Regions from separate parts of the Kosakonia pseudosacchari genome, predicted to be linked through region 2. Evidence: predicted binding sites of a transcription regulator. Region 2 holds the regulator's gene; the other holds the start of a gene.

Region 1 (6,329 bases), 1.1 Mb from region 2:
TTGCGCCCGGGTGCTGAATTGCTGGCTGGCGCGCATGTCGGCAACTTTGTGGAAATGAAAAAAGCGCGGCTGGGTAAAGGTTCTAAAGCGGGCCATCTGACCTATCTTGGTGACGCGGAAATTGGTGACAACGTGAATGTCGGCGCAGGGGTTATCACCTGTAACTATGACGGCGCGAACAAGCATAAAACCATCATTGGTGATGATGTGTTTGTTGGTTCTGATACGCAACTGGTGGCACCTGTCACAGTCGGTAAAGGCGCAACTATTGCCGCCGGTACCACGGTGACGCGCAACGTTAACGAAAATGAACTGGTTTTAAGCCGCGTGCCGCAGGTCCAAAAACAGGGCTGGCAGCGTCCGGTGAAGAAGAAGTAACAATTTCAGGGATGAGGGGAAAGATAATCCCCCGCCCGCGTGCAGTACCTATAAAAATAACCCCACTCTCTACAAGGCTCGGGGAGTCCGGTAATCGGACACTTACACCCACTAATTCGCGTTGTACACAGGCAGCGTCGAAGCATGGCGTGTAAACAGGTTGACCGACAACAAAAGGCATAATGCCAAAATCGGAATCAAAAAATATGTGTGGAATTGTTGGCGCAGTCGCGCAACGTGATGTAGCTGAAATCCTTCTCGAAGGCCTTCGTCGTCTTGAATACCGTGGTTATGACTCTGCCGGTCTGGCAGTGGTTGATGCGCAAGGTCACATGACCCGGCTGCGTCGTCTCGGTAAAGTGCAGATGCTCTCTCAGACGGCGGAAGAACACCCTCTGCACGGTGGGACCGGTATTGCCCACACTCGCTGGGCAACACACGGTGAACCGTCGGAAGGCAATGCGCATCCGCATGTTTCTGATCATATTGTTGTGGTGCATAACGGTATTATCGAAAACCACGAGCCGCTGCGTGAAGAGTTAAAAGCGCGTGGTTATGTGTTTGTTTCTGAAACAGATACCGAAGTTATCGCGCACCTGGTGCATTGGGAACTGGAGCAGGGCGGTACGCTGCGTGAAGCCGTACTGCGTACTATCCCTCAATTACGCGGTGCATATGGCACGGTCATTATGGATACCCGCGATCCCAACACGCTGCTGGCAGCGCGCTCTGGCAGCCCGCTGGTTATCGGTCTTGGCATGGGCGAAAACTTTATTGCATCCGATCAACTGGCACTCCTGCCGGTTACCCGCCGCTTTATCTTCCTTGAAGAGGGCGATATTGCGGAAGTGACTCGCCGTAGCGTGACGGTTTTCGATAAATCCGGTGCGCAGGTTAAACGCCCTGATATCGAATCTAATCTGCAATACGATGCGGGCGATAAAGGTATTTACCGCCACTACATGCAGAAAGAGATCTACGAACAGCCGAACGCCATCAAAAATACCCTGACTGGCCGTATCAGCCATGGTGAAGTTGATCTGAGCGAACTGGGGCCGAATGCCAACGAACTGCTGTCGAAAGTTGAGCATATTCAAATTGTTGCCTGCGGTACGTCTTACAACTCCGGTATGGTTTCCCGCTACTGGTTTGAAGCGCTGGCGGGGGTTCCGTGCGATGTCGAAATCGCTTCTGAATTCCGCTATCGCAAATCAGCGGTGCGTCGCAATAGCCTGATGATCACGCTGTCGCAGTCTGGTGAAACGGCGGATACGCTGGCGGCGCTGCGCTTGTCAAAAGAGCTGGGATATCTGGGGTCGTTGGCGATTTGTAACGTGCCAGGTTCCTCGCTGGTGCGTGAATCCGATCTGGCGATGATGACCAAAGCCGGTACGGAAATCGGCGTTGCATCAACCAAAGCGTTCACTACTCAGCTCACAGTGTTGCTGATGCTGGTGGCGAAACTGAGCCGCCTGAAAGGGCTTGATGCGGCCATTGAGCACGATATCGTTCACGGTTTGCAGGCGCTGCCGAGCCGCATTGAGCAGATGCTGTCGCAGGATAAACGCATTGAAGCGCTGGCAGAAGATTTCTCCGACAAGCATCATGCGCTGTTCCTTGGCCGTGGCGATCAGTATCCGATTGCACTGGAAGGCGCGCTGAAGCTGAAAGAGATCTCCTATATTCACGCCGAAGCCTATGCCGCAGGTGAACTGAAACATGGTCCGTTGGCGCTGATTGATGCCGATATGCCAGTGATTGTTGTTGCGCCAAACAATGAACTGCTGGAAAAACTGAAATCCAACATCGAAGAAGTTCGCGCCCGTGGCGGCGTGCTGTATGTCTTTGCCGATCAGGATGCCGGTTTCACCAGCAACGACAATATGCACATTATCGATATGCCGCATGTAGAAGAAATGATCGCGCCAATCTTCTATACCGTGCCGCTGCAACTGCTGGCTTACCATGTTGCGCTGATCAAAGGCACCGACGTGGATCAGCCGCGTAACCTGGCGAAATCGGTTACTGTGGAATAAGGTCTTAAGCTTCTCATAATGTAGAGAGAGGTTGCCTGATGGCAGCCTCTTTTTTTAAGGATAGCCATGAGTTTGTTGGAAAAAATGGCAGGTGCGAGGTTGCTTGCACTCATCAATTATTGCCGGGGCGTTGATGCGGGAATAGCGGGTCGCAAGCTGGCAGAGTTGAAGCTGGCTGCGGAGGCATTTACAGAGATGCCAAAGGCCTATCCTGCAGGCAGAGGCGGGATGACATTTTATGGCAGCGCAACGGTAGTATTTTATGCGTTACTGCTGAGCTATGTTTGCTTGGCTATTGCAGCGAAATCGGTGATTAGCGGTCTGGGGATTATTGCCGGGATAGGCGTGTTCGTTCTGCTGATCGTCGCGTTAACAGGCGTTGAGAAAGGTAAAACATTATCCCTGAAACTGTTTTTGGCAGTCTGGTTTCTGTTATCTGTTTGCAATGTGCTGGTGGCAGGATGGCTAATGTTTGCGCCATTTAGCTGGTTATCTCTGGCTTGTTGGGGAAGCGGTTTTTTTCTCTGGTGGCTGGCGCGGCAGGTGATGAATGGGCCAGAACTGACGAAATTGATGCAGTGGCGTGTGTCACTGAAAATCATGCAATTCCGCCGTGATGCGCTAACGCAACCGAAGCGTAAATAAATTAATACGCGGTGGCTTTTTTCTCGCGGTTGGTTAGGACTTCTTGTCAGATTCAACTACGTTTTTAGTGTCATAAAATTAAAATCATACTGAAATATCATTGTCATTAAGCGTTTTATCTCGCTGATAACGCATTCAATATTCACTGAATCAAACCGTAATCCGTTGCTGTCATAAAACAGTAACAATCATTGCATATAACTGTCATCAAAGTGTCCTATTTTGCTCATCGTAGCCACTAAACAACGATTTACGATTCTTGCAGGAGACATTATGAACGTTATGCGTACCACTGTCGCAACTGTTGTCGCCGCGACCTTTTCTCTGAGTGCATTTGCTGTAAACGCAGCTGCCAGCCTGACAGGCGCGGGCGCAACTTTCCCGGCTCCGGTGTATGCCAAGTGGGCTGATACCTATCAGAAAGAAACAGGTAACAAGATTAACTATCAGGGCATCGGTTCTTCGGGTGGCGTTAAACAAATTACGGCTAAAACTGTTGATTTCGGTGCGTCCGATGCTCCGCTGTCTGACGACAAACTGGCTCAGGAAGGCCTGTTCCAGTTCCCGACCGTGATCGGCGGTATCGTGCTGGCAATCAACGTCCCGGGTGTTAAATCCGGCGAGCTGGTACTGGACGGCAAAACCCTCGGTGATATCTACCTGGGTAATATCAAAAAATGGGATGACGCGGCTATCGCCAAACTCAACCCAGGCCTGAAACTGCCTTCGCAGAACATCGCTGTGGTTCGCCGCGCTGATGGTTCCGGTACCTCCTTCGTTTTCACCAGCTACCTGGCGAAAGTGAACGAAGAGTGGAAATCTAAAGTCGGTTCTGGTTCTACCGTTAACTGGCCGACCGGCTTGGGCGGTAAAGGTAACGACGGTATCGCCGCGTTCGTTCAGCGCCTGCCGGGCTCTATCGGTTACGTTGAATATGCTTACGCTAAGCAGAACAACCTGACCTACACCAAGCTGCTCTCTGCCGATGGTAAAGCGGTTAGCCCGACGGAAACCAGTTTCTCCAACGCGGCTAAAGATATCGACTGGAGCAAATCTTTCGCGCAGGACCTGACTAACCAGAAAGGTGCGGATGTGTGGCCAATCACCTCCACCACGTTCATTCTGGTGCACAAAGAGCAGGCTAAACCTGAGCAGGGTGCCGAAGTGCTGAAGTTCTTTGACTGGGCCTACAAAAAAGGCGGCAAACAAGCTAACGACCTCGACTACGCAACCCTGCCGGATAGCGTTGTTGAACAAGTTCGCGCTGCCTGGAAAGCCAACGTGAAAGACAGCAGCGGTAAAGCACTGTACTAAGCACTCGTTTTTGAAGAACATGGCGGATGGCGCTTACACCATCCGCCTTACAGATCTTCTGTAGGCCGGCAAGCGCAAGTGCCTGCGGGCAAATTCGTAAGACGTTAAACTGAAGAGTAATTTATGGCTGCAACCAAGCCGGCATTTAATCCCCCGGGTAAAAAAGGCGACATGTTATTCAGCGCACTGGTAAGACTGGCTGCGCTGATTGTGTTATTGCTGCTCAGCGGCATTATCGTGTCCCTGATTTTCTCCTCATGGCCAAGCATTCAGAAGTTTGGTTTTTCTTTCCTGTGGACCAAAGAGTGGGATGCGCCGAATGACGTCTACGGGGCGCTGGTACCGATTTATGGCACCATTGTTACCTCGGTCATCGCGTTGCTTATCGCTGTTCCGGTGAGTTTTGGTATCGCACTGTTTCTGACGGAGCTGTCGCCAAACTGGCTGAAACGCCCGCTGGGTATTGCTATTGAGCTGCTGGCGGCGATCCCGAGTATTGTTTACGGCATGTGGGGGCTGTTTATTTTTGCTCCGCTGTTCGCAACTTATTTCCAGGAACCGGTGGGCAATGTCCTTTCCAACATTCCTTTTGTCGGCGCGCTGTTTTCCGGCCCCGCATTTGGTATCGGTATTCTGGCTGCCGGGGTGATCCTCGCCATTATGATCATTCCGTACATTGCGGCGGTAATGCGCGATGTATTCGAACAAACGCCGGTGATGATGAAAGAGTCGGCCTACGGCATTGGCTGCACGACCTGGGAGGTTATCTGGCGTATCGTACTGCCATTTACCAAAAACGGGGTGATTGGCGGCGTGATGCTGGGGCTGGGGCGCGCACTGGGTGAAACCATGGCGGTGACCTTTATCATCGGTAACACCTACCAGCTCGACAGTGCTTCGCTGTTTATGCCTGGCAACAGTATTACCTCTGCGCTGGCGAACGAGTTCGCCGAAGCTGAATCGGGCTTGCATGTCGCAGCATTGATGGAACTGGGGCTTATCCTGTTCGTGATCACCTTTATCGTGTTGGCCATTTCAAAATTCATGATCATGCGCCTGGCGAAAAACGAGGGGGCACGCTAATGGCTACGCTTGAAATGCAAAGCACCGCTCAACTGGCTGAATCGCGTCGCAAAATGCAGGCGCGCCGCCGTCTGAAAAACCGCATAGCCCTGACATTGTCAATGGCGACCATGGCCTTTGGTCTGTTCTGGTTGATTTGGATCCTGCTGTCGACGGTTACACGCGGTTTTGATGGTATGTCGCTGGCGATGTTTACCGAAATGACGCCGCCACCCAATACGGCGGGCGGTGGCCTGGCTAACGCCTTGGCGGGCAGCGGACTATTAATTCTCTGGGCAACGGTTGTCGGTACGCCGCTGGGCATTATGGCCGGGATTTATCTGGCGGAATATGGCCGTAAATCACTGTTGGCTGAAATTATTCGGTTTATCAACGACATTCTGCTTTCAGCGCCTTCAATTGTGGTCGGCCTGTTCGTTTACACCATTGTTGTCGCGCAGATGCAGCACTTCTCCGGTTGGGCCGGTGTGATTGCGCTGGCGCTGTTGCAGGTGCCGATTGTCATCCGTACCACGGAAAACATGCTGAAACTGGTGCCGGACAGCCTGCGTGAAGCGGCTTACGCGTTGGGAACGCCGAAGTGGAAGATGATTTCGGCGATTACCCTGAAAGCCTCGGTTTCCGGGATTATGACTGGCGTGCTGCTGGCTGTTGCGCGCATTGCGGGTGAAACGGCACCGCTGCTGTTTACCGCGCTCTCCAATCAGTTCTGGAGCACCGATATGATGCAGCCTATCGCTAACTTGCCGGTGACAATTTTCAAATTCGCTATGAGCCCGTTTGCCGAGTGGCAGCAACTGGCCTGGGCCGGGGTGCTGATCATCACTCTCTGCGTACTGTTGTTAAATATTCTGGCGCGCGTCATTTTCGCGA
Region 2 (6,329 bases):
GGACATTTCGCCCAGCGCACGCATAATGATATACGCGGCGACACCGCCAATAATGTAAGCCAGCAGCACGCTTGGCCCGGCCATTTTGATGGCGTCTGCGGAGCCGTAAAACAGCCCGGTGCCAATCGCTGAACCCAGCGCCATAAAGCGAATGTGGCGGGTGCTTAGCCCACGCTTCAGCTTATTAGTACTTTCCATCGTTTCCACTGCCATTATTCAACACAAAAATAAAAAACCACGGAGCGCGTACCCCGTGGTTAAACAAACCGTGTTTGCTGCTGTTAATGCGCGCTGGATGTCACTTGTCGTCCTGCGGCGCGATCCCAGATTGCGGCCAGAATCACCATCACCAGCCCTGGCATCAACCAGGCAAGCCCCTGCTCCGCCAGCGGCAAGCGCTGTGTCCAGGCAGGAAGGTGTTCAGCAAACGCGGAGGCTTTCACGCCGTCAAGGATACCAAAAAGCAGGCTGATAAACATGGTCGGCGCAATAACGCGTGTTGAACTGTTCCAGAAGGAGCGGGTAAAACTCAGCACCACCAGTACGATACAGGGCGGGTAGATCATCGTCAGCACCGGAATCGAAATCTGAATCAGGTGGCTCAACCCAAGGTTGGAGACCGCCATTGAGAAGATACCCAGAATAAACACCAGCGCACGGTAAGAGAGCGGCAGATACTGCGCGAAAAACTCAGCACAGGCGCAGGTCAGGCCAACCGCCGTCACCAGGCAGGCGATGAAAATCAGCGCCGCCAGCAGGAAGCTGCCCGCACCGCCAAAGGTGTGTTGCACGTAAGCATGCAGAATGGCGGCGCCGTTGGCAGACTGCTCAACCAGCGAAGAGCTGTCTGAACCCAGGCGGAACAGCGCCAGATACAGCAGCGTCAGACCCACGCCCGCCATCAGGCCAGCCCAAACGGTGTAACGGGTCAGCAAACGCGCTTCGGTCACGCCGCGCGAACGCGCCGCATTGACAATCACGATGCCAAAGACCATTGCGCCCAGCGTATCCATCGTCAGGTAGCCGTTGACGAAACCGTTGGAGAAAGAGGCGTTCTGGTAGGCGTCCAGCGCGTGACTGATGGAGCCAGCCGGCCAGACAATCGCGGCGATCGAGAGGATAGTCAGCGCGATGATTTTCAACGGGGCAAGGAAGTTACCCACGGTATCAAGCAGTTTGCCCGGATAGAGCGATACCAGGATCACCAGCGCGAAATACACCACGCTGTAAATCAGCAGCGGCATCGCGCCTTCGCCGGTCAGCGGTGCAATGCCGACTTCAAACGACACGGTTGCCGTACGCGGCGTCGCAAACAGTGGCCCAACCGCCAGGTAGCAAACCGTCGCCAGCAGCACACCCGCCACTTTACCAATCGGTGTGCTCAGGCTATCGACGCCACCCCCCACTTTCGCCAGCGCGATAACGGTAAGCACCGGCAACCCCACAGCGGTAATCAGAAAGCCAAATGCCGCCGTCCAGACGTGTTCACCCGCCTGTAAGCCGACCATCGGAGGAAAAATGATATTACCTGCGCCAACGAAGAGGGCAAAGGTCATAAAGCCCAGAGCAACAATGTCTCGTGGTTTTAAGTGATGGGTCATAAGTTTTACTGCCTGTGGATGTGGTGTCGTAAAGTGATGAATTATTGGCCTTTCCCGACCGAACAATAAAACGCCAATTGCGTGAAAATTCAGCGGGAAATGCTTTATCTACAACGTGGCGAAGAATAGTTTTTCGATTTACCACGTGAACACAGTCGGTCTGACAATGTATGGGGCGCAATTTAAACGCTTATAACGTTTAAAGGCAAGGTGGGATCGCAAAACCAGATTGTTATGCTGCATTGCAAAAAACAAGCAGTTAAATACTCTATTTATCAGAAAAACACATGGCTGATCATGCGAACAAAAAATCAACAGACGTACAAAATACGTTTCAGCGGCGGTAGACGGTGCGGGAAAGCGGCCTGTTTTCGCAGGCCGCTGGAAAGATATGCTGACAGGACCTTCAGGAAGCGGCTTTTTTGGCAACCAGACGTTCCGGCAGAACAAAGCTAAAACGGGTGCCCTTGCCCGGTTCACTGACAATATCAAGGCGGCTTTCGTGGTGATTCACCGCGTGTTTGACAATCGCCAACCCAAGACCGCTGCCGCCGGTTTGCCGCGAGCGGGCTTTATCCACCCGGTAGAAACGTTCGGTCAGGCGCGGAATATGTTCTGCGGCAATGCCCGGTCCGTTATCTTCCACGCTAAATTCCGCCCCCTGCGGGACATGCTGCCAGCGCACAATAACGTGCGTACCCGCTGGCGTGTGGTTGACGGCGTTATACACCAGATTTGAGATTGCGCTGCGCAATTGCTCTTCGTTACCAAGCACTTTAAGCGTGTTATCCACTTCAAAACTGAAGGTGTGCTTTTGCAGACTGAGGGTTTGCGCTTCACGCTCGACGACCCGCAGCATCATCGGCACATCAATGGTTTCGTTTGGCGGCAGCGTCGGCGCGGCTTCAATTTTCGACAGCGTGAGTAACTGACGCACCAGCCCTTCCATCCGCGACGTTTGCTCACGCATGGTGTGCAGCGCTTTTTCGCGCGGCGCCCCTTCCAGCGTTTGCTCCTGCATCATCTCCAGGTAGCCCTGCAGCACCGTTAACGGCGTGCGCAGTTCATGGCTGACGTTAGCGAAAAAGTTACGCCGCGCGCCTTCCAGCTGGTGCATTTGCGTCACGTCGCGCGCCACCATCAGCAGCTGTTGCTCGCTGTAGGGCATGACGCGGATCTCAAGATGCCGCCCATTATTGAGCACCAGATGCAGAGGTCGGCCAAACTCCTGGTTCCTGATGTATTTAGTGAATTCGGGGTAGCGTAATAAGTTAAGGATATTCTGGCCGTTATCGTCCGGCCAGCGCAGCCCCAGCATCTGCTGCGCAAGACCGTTACACCAGAAAATCGCCCCTTCTTCAGTGGTAAGGATCACCGCATCCGGCAGCGATTCCGCACCGCTGCGAAAGCGTTTGATCAAATTTCCCAGTTCGCGGCGGCGCTTTTTGTTACGCATCTGCATCTGGTGTAGCCCGTAAAGTAGCGGCTCCCAGCTTCCCGTGCCCGGCGGCGGCGTCATGCTTTTATCGACCCACAACCACCAGGAAAGACGCAGTAAATTCCAGAAATGCCAGATCAGCAACCCGGTTACCGCGGCGAACAAAAACCAGGGCAGGTAACCGAAAATCGCGCCGAGAATAAAGGCGGGGATACAACAAAGGAGGAGCTCCAGCACCAGCCTTTTCCATGACAGCCGTTCCAGCACGCGTCACACTCCTGTCAAATTTCAGAAACGGGTCGAAAAACGATATCCCGTGCCGCGCACTGTTTGCACCATACGATCGTGGCCGCTGTGTTCCAGCGCTTTGCGCAGACGGCGAATATGCACGTCCACGGTTCTGTCTTCAACGTAAACGTTGGTTCCCCATACGTGGTTCAGCAGCTGTTCGCGGCTATAAACCCGTTCCGGGTGCGTCATAAAGAAGTGTAAGAGTTTAAACTCTGTCGGTCCCATATCCAGCGGATTCTCACCGGTCATCACGCGGTGCGAGGAAGGATCGAGGCTCAGCCCCTGCATTTCAATCACCTCTTCCACCGCCATCGGTGAAATACGGCGCATCACGGCTTTAATGCGCGCGACCAGCTCTTTCGGTGAAAATGGCTTGGTAATGTAATCGTCCGCCCCCGTTTCCAGACCGCGAACGCGATCCTCTTCCTCCCCGCGCGCGGTCAGCATCATCACCGGAATATCACGGGTCATCGCTTCGCGTTTAAGATGTTTAATAAACTGAATGCCAGAACCGCCAGGCAGCATCCAGTCCAGTAAAACCAGGTCGGGCCAGGGTTCGTTAAGTTGGTTCACCGCGCTGTCATAATCTTCAGCTTCCACCGGTTGAAAACCATTTTGCTCGAGCACGAAGCACACCATTTCACGGATCGGTGCTTCATCTTCTACGACCAGAATTCGTCTCGCCATAATTCGCCCTGTTTTAATTAAGTCGTCAGTATATGTAGCGGCGCCATTATGCGTCAGTTTTATGACAGATTTATGAATAAGATGACCGCTATATGACCCGTGCGGTGGCCGTGTGACAACGCAAATTTGCGTTCGGTTATGTCCCTCATCTGCTTAATGTTTATAATCGGCTTTACGCTTTTTCGCCACGGAACCGCTATGCGCATCATTCACACTTCAGACTGGCATCTGGGTCAAAACTTCTACAGTAAAAACCGCGCCGCCGAACATGACGCTTTTCTCGACTGGCTGCTCGCCGCCGCCGAAACGCATCAGGTGGATGCCATTATTGTCGCAGGCGATATTTTCGATACCGGTTCCCCGCCAAGCTACGCCCGCGAGCTTTACAACCGCTTTGTGGTCAAACTCCAGCAGACGGGCTGCCAGCTTATCGTGCTGGCGGGAAACCACGATTCCGTGGCCACGCTGAATGAATCAAAAGCGATCCTTGCCTACCTGAAAACCACCGTGGTGGCCAGTGCAGGCACCCAGCCGTTCTGGCTCTATCGCCGCGATGGCGAACCCGGTGCGGTATTTTGCCCGGTGCCGTTTTTACGCCCGCGCGATATTACCGTGAGCCAGGCGGGGCTTTCCGGACAACAAAAACAGCAGCATTTGCTGGCGGCGATCACCGATTACTATCAACAGCAATTTTCTCAGGCCTGTGAACTGCGCGGTGACAAACCACTGCCGATTATCGCCAGCGGCCATTTAACCACGGTGGGTGCCAGTAAAAGTGACGCGGTACGTGATATTTATATCGGCACGTTAGACGCTTTCCCTGCGCAAAATTTTCCACCGGTGGATTACCTCGCGCTCGGCCACATTCACCGGGCGCAGAAGATTGGCGGCCTCGAGCATATCCGCTACTGCGGCTCGCCGATTGCATTAAGTTTTGATGAAACCGGGAAAAGCAAAAGCGTCAATCTGGTGACCTTCGCCGAAGGTAAACTCGCCGATGTCACGGCGCTGGAGGTTCCGGAAACTCAGCCGCTAGCGGTGATAAAAGGCGATTTCGCGGAAATTTGCCGTCAGTTAGAACGGTGGCGCGATGCGCCCACAGAGCAGACCGTATGGCTGGATATCGAAATCGAAAGCCATGAATATCTGGCAGATATGCAGCGCAAAATCCAGCAGGTGACAGAAGCTTTGCCAGTCGAAGTGCTGCTGGTGCGCCGCAGCCGTGAGCAACGCGAACGCATTCTCTCCGGCGAGTTACGCGAAACCTTAAACGAATTAAAAGTCGAAGAGGTCTTCGCCCGCCGCCTTGTGCTGGCAGAACTCGACGACACACAAAATGCGCGGTTACACACGCTGTTTAGCGAAGCGCGCCAGGCGCTGGATGAGGAGAATGAGGCATGAAAATCCTGAGCCTGCGGCTAAAAAACCTGAACTCGCTTAAAGGCGAGTGGAAAATAGACTTCACCGAAGAGCCGTTCGCCAGCAACGGTCTGTTCGCCATTACCGGCGCGACCGGTGCGGGGAAAACCACGCTGCTCGACGCCATCTGCCTGGCGCTGTACCACGAAACACCGCGCCTTAGCACCCTTTCACAATCGCAAAACGATTTAATGACTCGCGACACCGCTGACTGCCTGGCTGAAGTGGAGTTTGAAGTGAAAGGCGTTGCCTACCGCGCATTCTGGAGCCAGAGCCGCGCCCGCGGGCTGCCGGAGGGCAATCTGCAAGCCCCGCGAGTTGAGCTGGCTCTCTGCGCCGACGGCAAAATCCTTGCCGATAAAGTGAAAGACAAGCTTGATCTGACCGCCTCACTGACCGGGCTGGATTATGGCCGCTTTACCCGCTCCATGTTGTTGTCACAGGGGCAGTTTGCCGCGTTCCTCAATGCGAAACCGCGTGAACGCGCAGAGCTGCTCGAAGAGCTGACCGGCACCGAGATTTACGGCCAGATTTCCGCCATGGTGTTTGAAAAACACAAAGCGGCGAAAACCCGGCTTGAGCAGTTGCAGGCGCAGGCAAAAGGCGTGGAACTGCTTAACGATGAGCAGCGCCAGCAGCTTGCGCAAAGTTTGCAGGCGCTTACTGACGAAGAGCAACGTTTGCTGGCAGGGCAACGCGATATACAGGCGCAGGCCAACTGGCTGAACCGCGACGCGGAGTTGCGCGCCACGCGCGGACGCGCGCAGGCCGCGCTGGTACAGGCTCAGCAGGCGCTGGCCGGTGCCCAGCCGCAGTTAGCGGCGCTGGAACGTGCGCAACCGGCGCTGCAATTGCGCCCATTGTGGGGTCGGCTTGAAGAACAGCGTAAAGCG

What was found. Region 2 encodes PhoB, which activates phosphate uptake and scavenging genes when phosphate is short. Its sites were predicted from a motif close to CTGTCATAAAACTGNCNNAT; they were not measured.
Region 1: pstS (phosphate ABC transporter substrate-binding protein PstS) is a predicted target of PhoB. The motif match lies at 3,228-3,247, and genes of this name have one in related genera.

The regions. Positions count from the first base shown of each region.
Region 1 covers NZ_CP063425.1:4,889,443-4,895,771, reverse strand. Annotated here, with positions in the region: gene glmU (bifunctional UDP-N-acetylglucosamine diphosphorylase/glucosamine-1-phosphate N-acetyltransferase GlmU) at 1-378, shown strand, start outside; gene glmS (glutamine--fructose-6-phosphate transaminase (isomerizing)) at 585-2,414, shown strand; gene IP581_RS23245 (hypothetical protein) at 2,481-3,059, shown strand; gene pstS (phosphate ABC transporter substrate-binding protein PstS) at 3,333-4,373, shown strand; gene pstC (phosphate ABC transporter permease PstC) at 4,497-5,456, shown strand; gene pstA (phosphate ABC transporter permease PstA) at 5,456-6,329, shown strand, end outside.
Region 2 covers NZ_CP063425.1:1,058,843-1,065,171, reverse strand. Annotated here, with positions in the region: gene proY (proline-specific permease ProY) at 1-198, opposite strand, end outside; gene brnQ (branched-chain amino acid transporter carrier protein BrnQ) at 282-1,601, opposite strand; gene phoR (phosphate regulon sensor histidine kinase PhoR) at 2,008-3,306, opposite strand; gene phoB (phosphate response regulator transcription factor PhoB) at 3,328-4,017, opposite strand; gene sbcD (exonuclease subunit SbcD) at 4,216-5,418, shown strand; gene sbcC (exonuclease subunit SbcC) at 5,415-6,329, shown strand, end outside.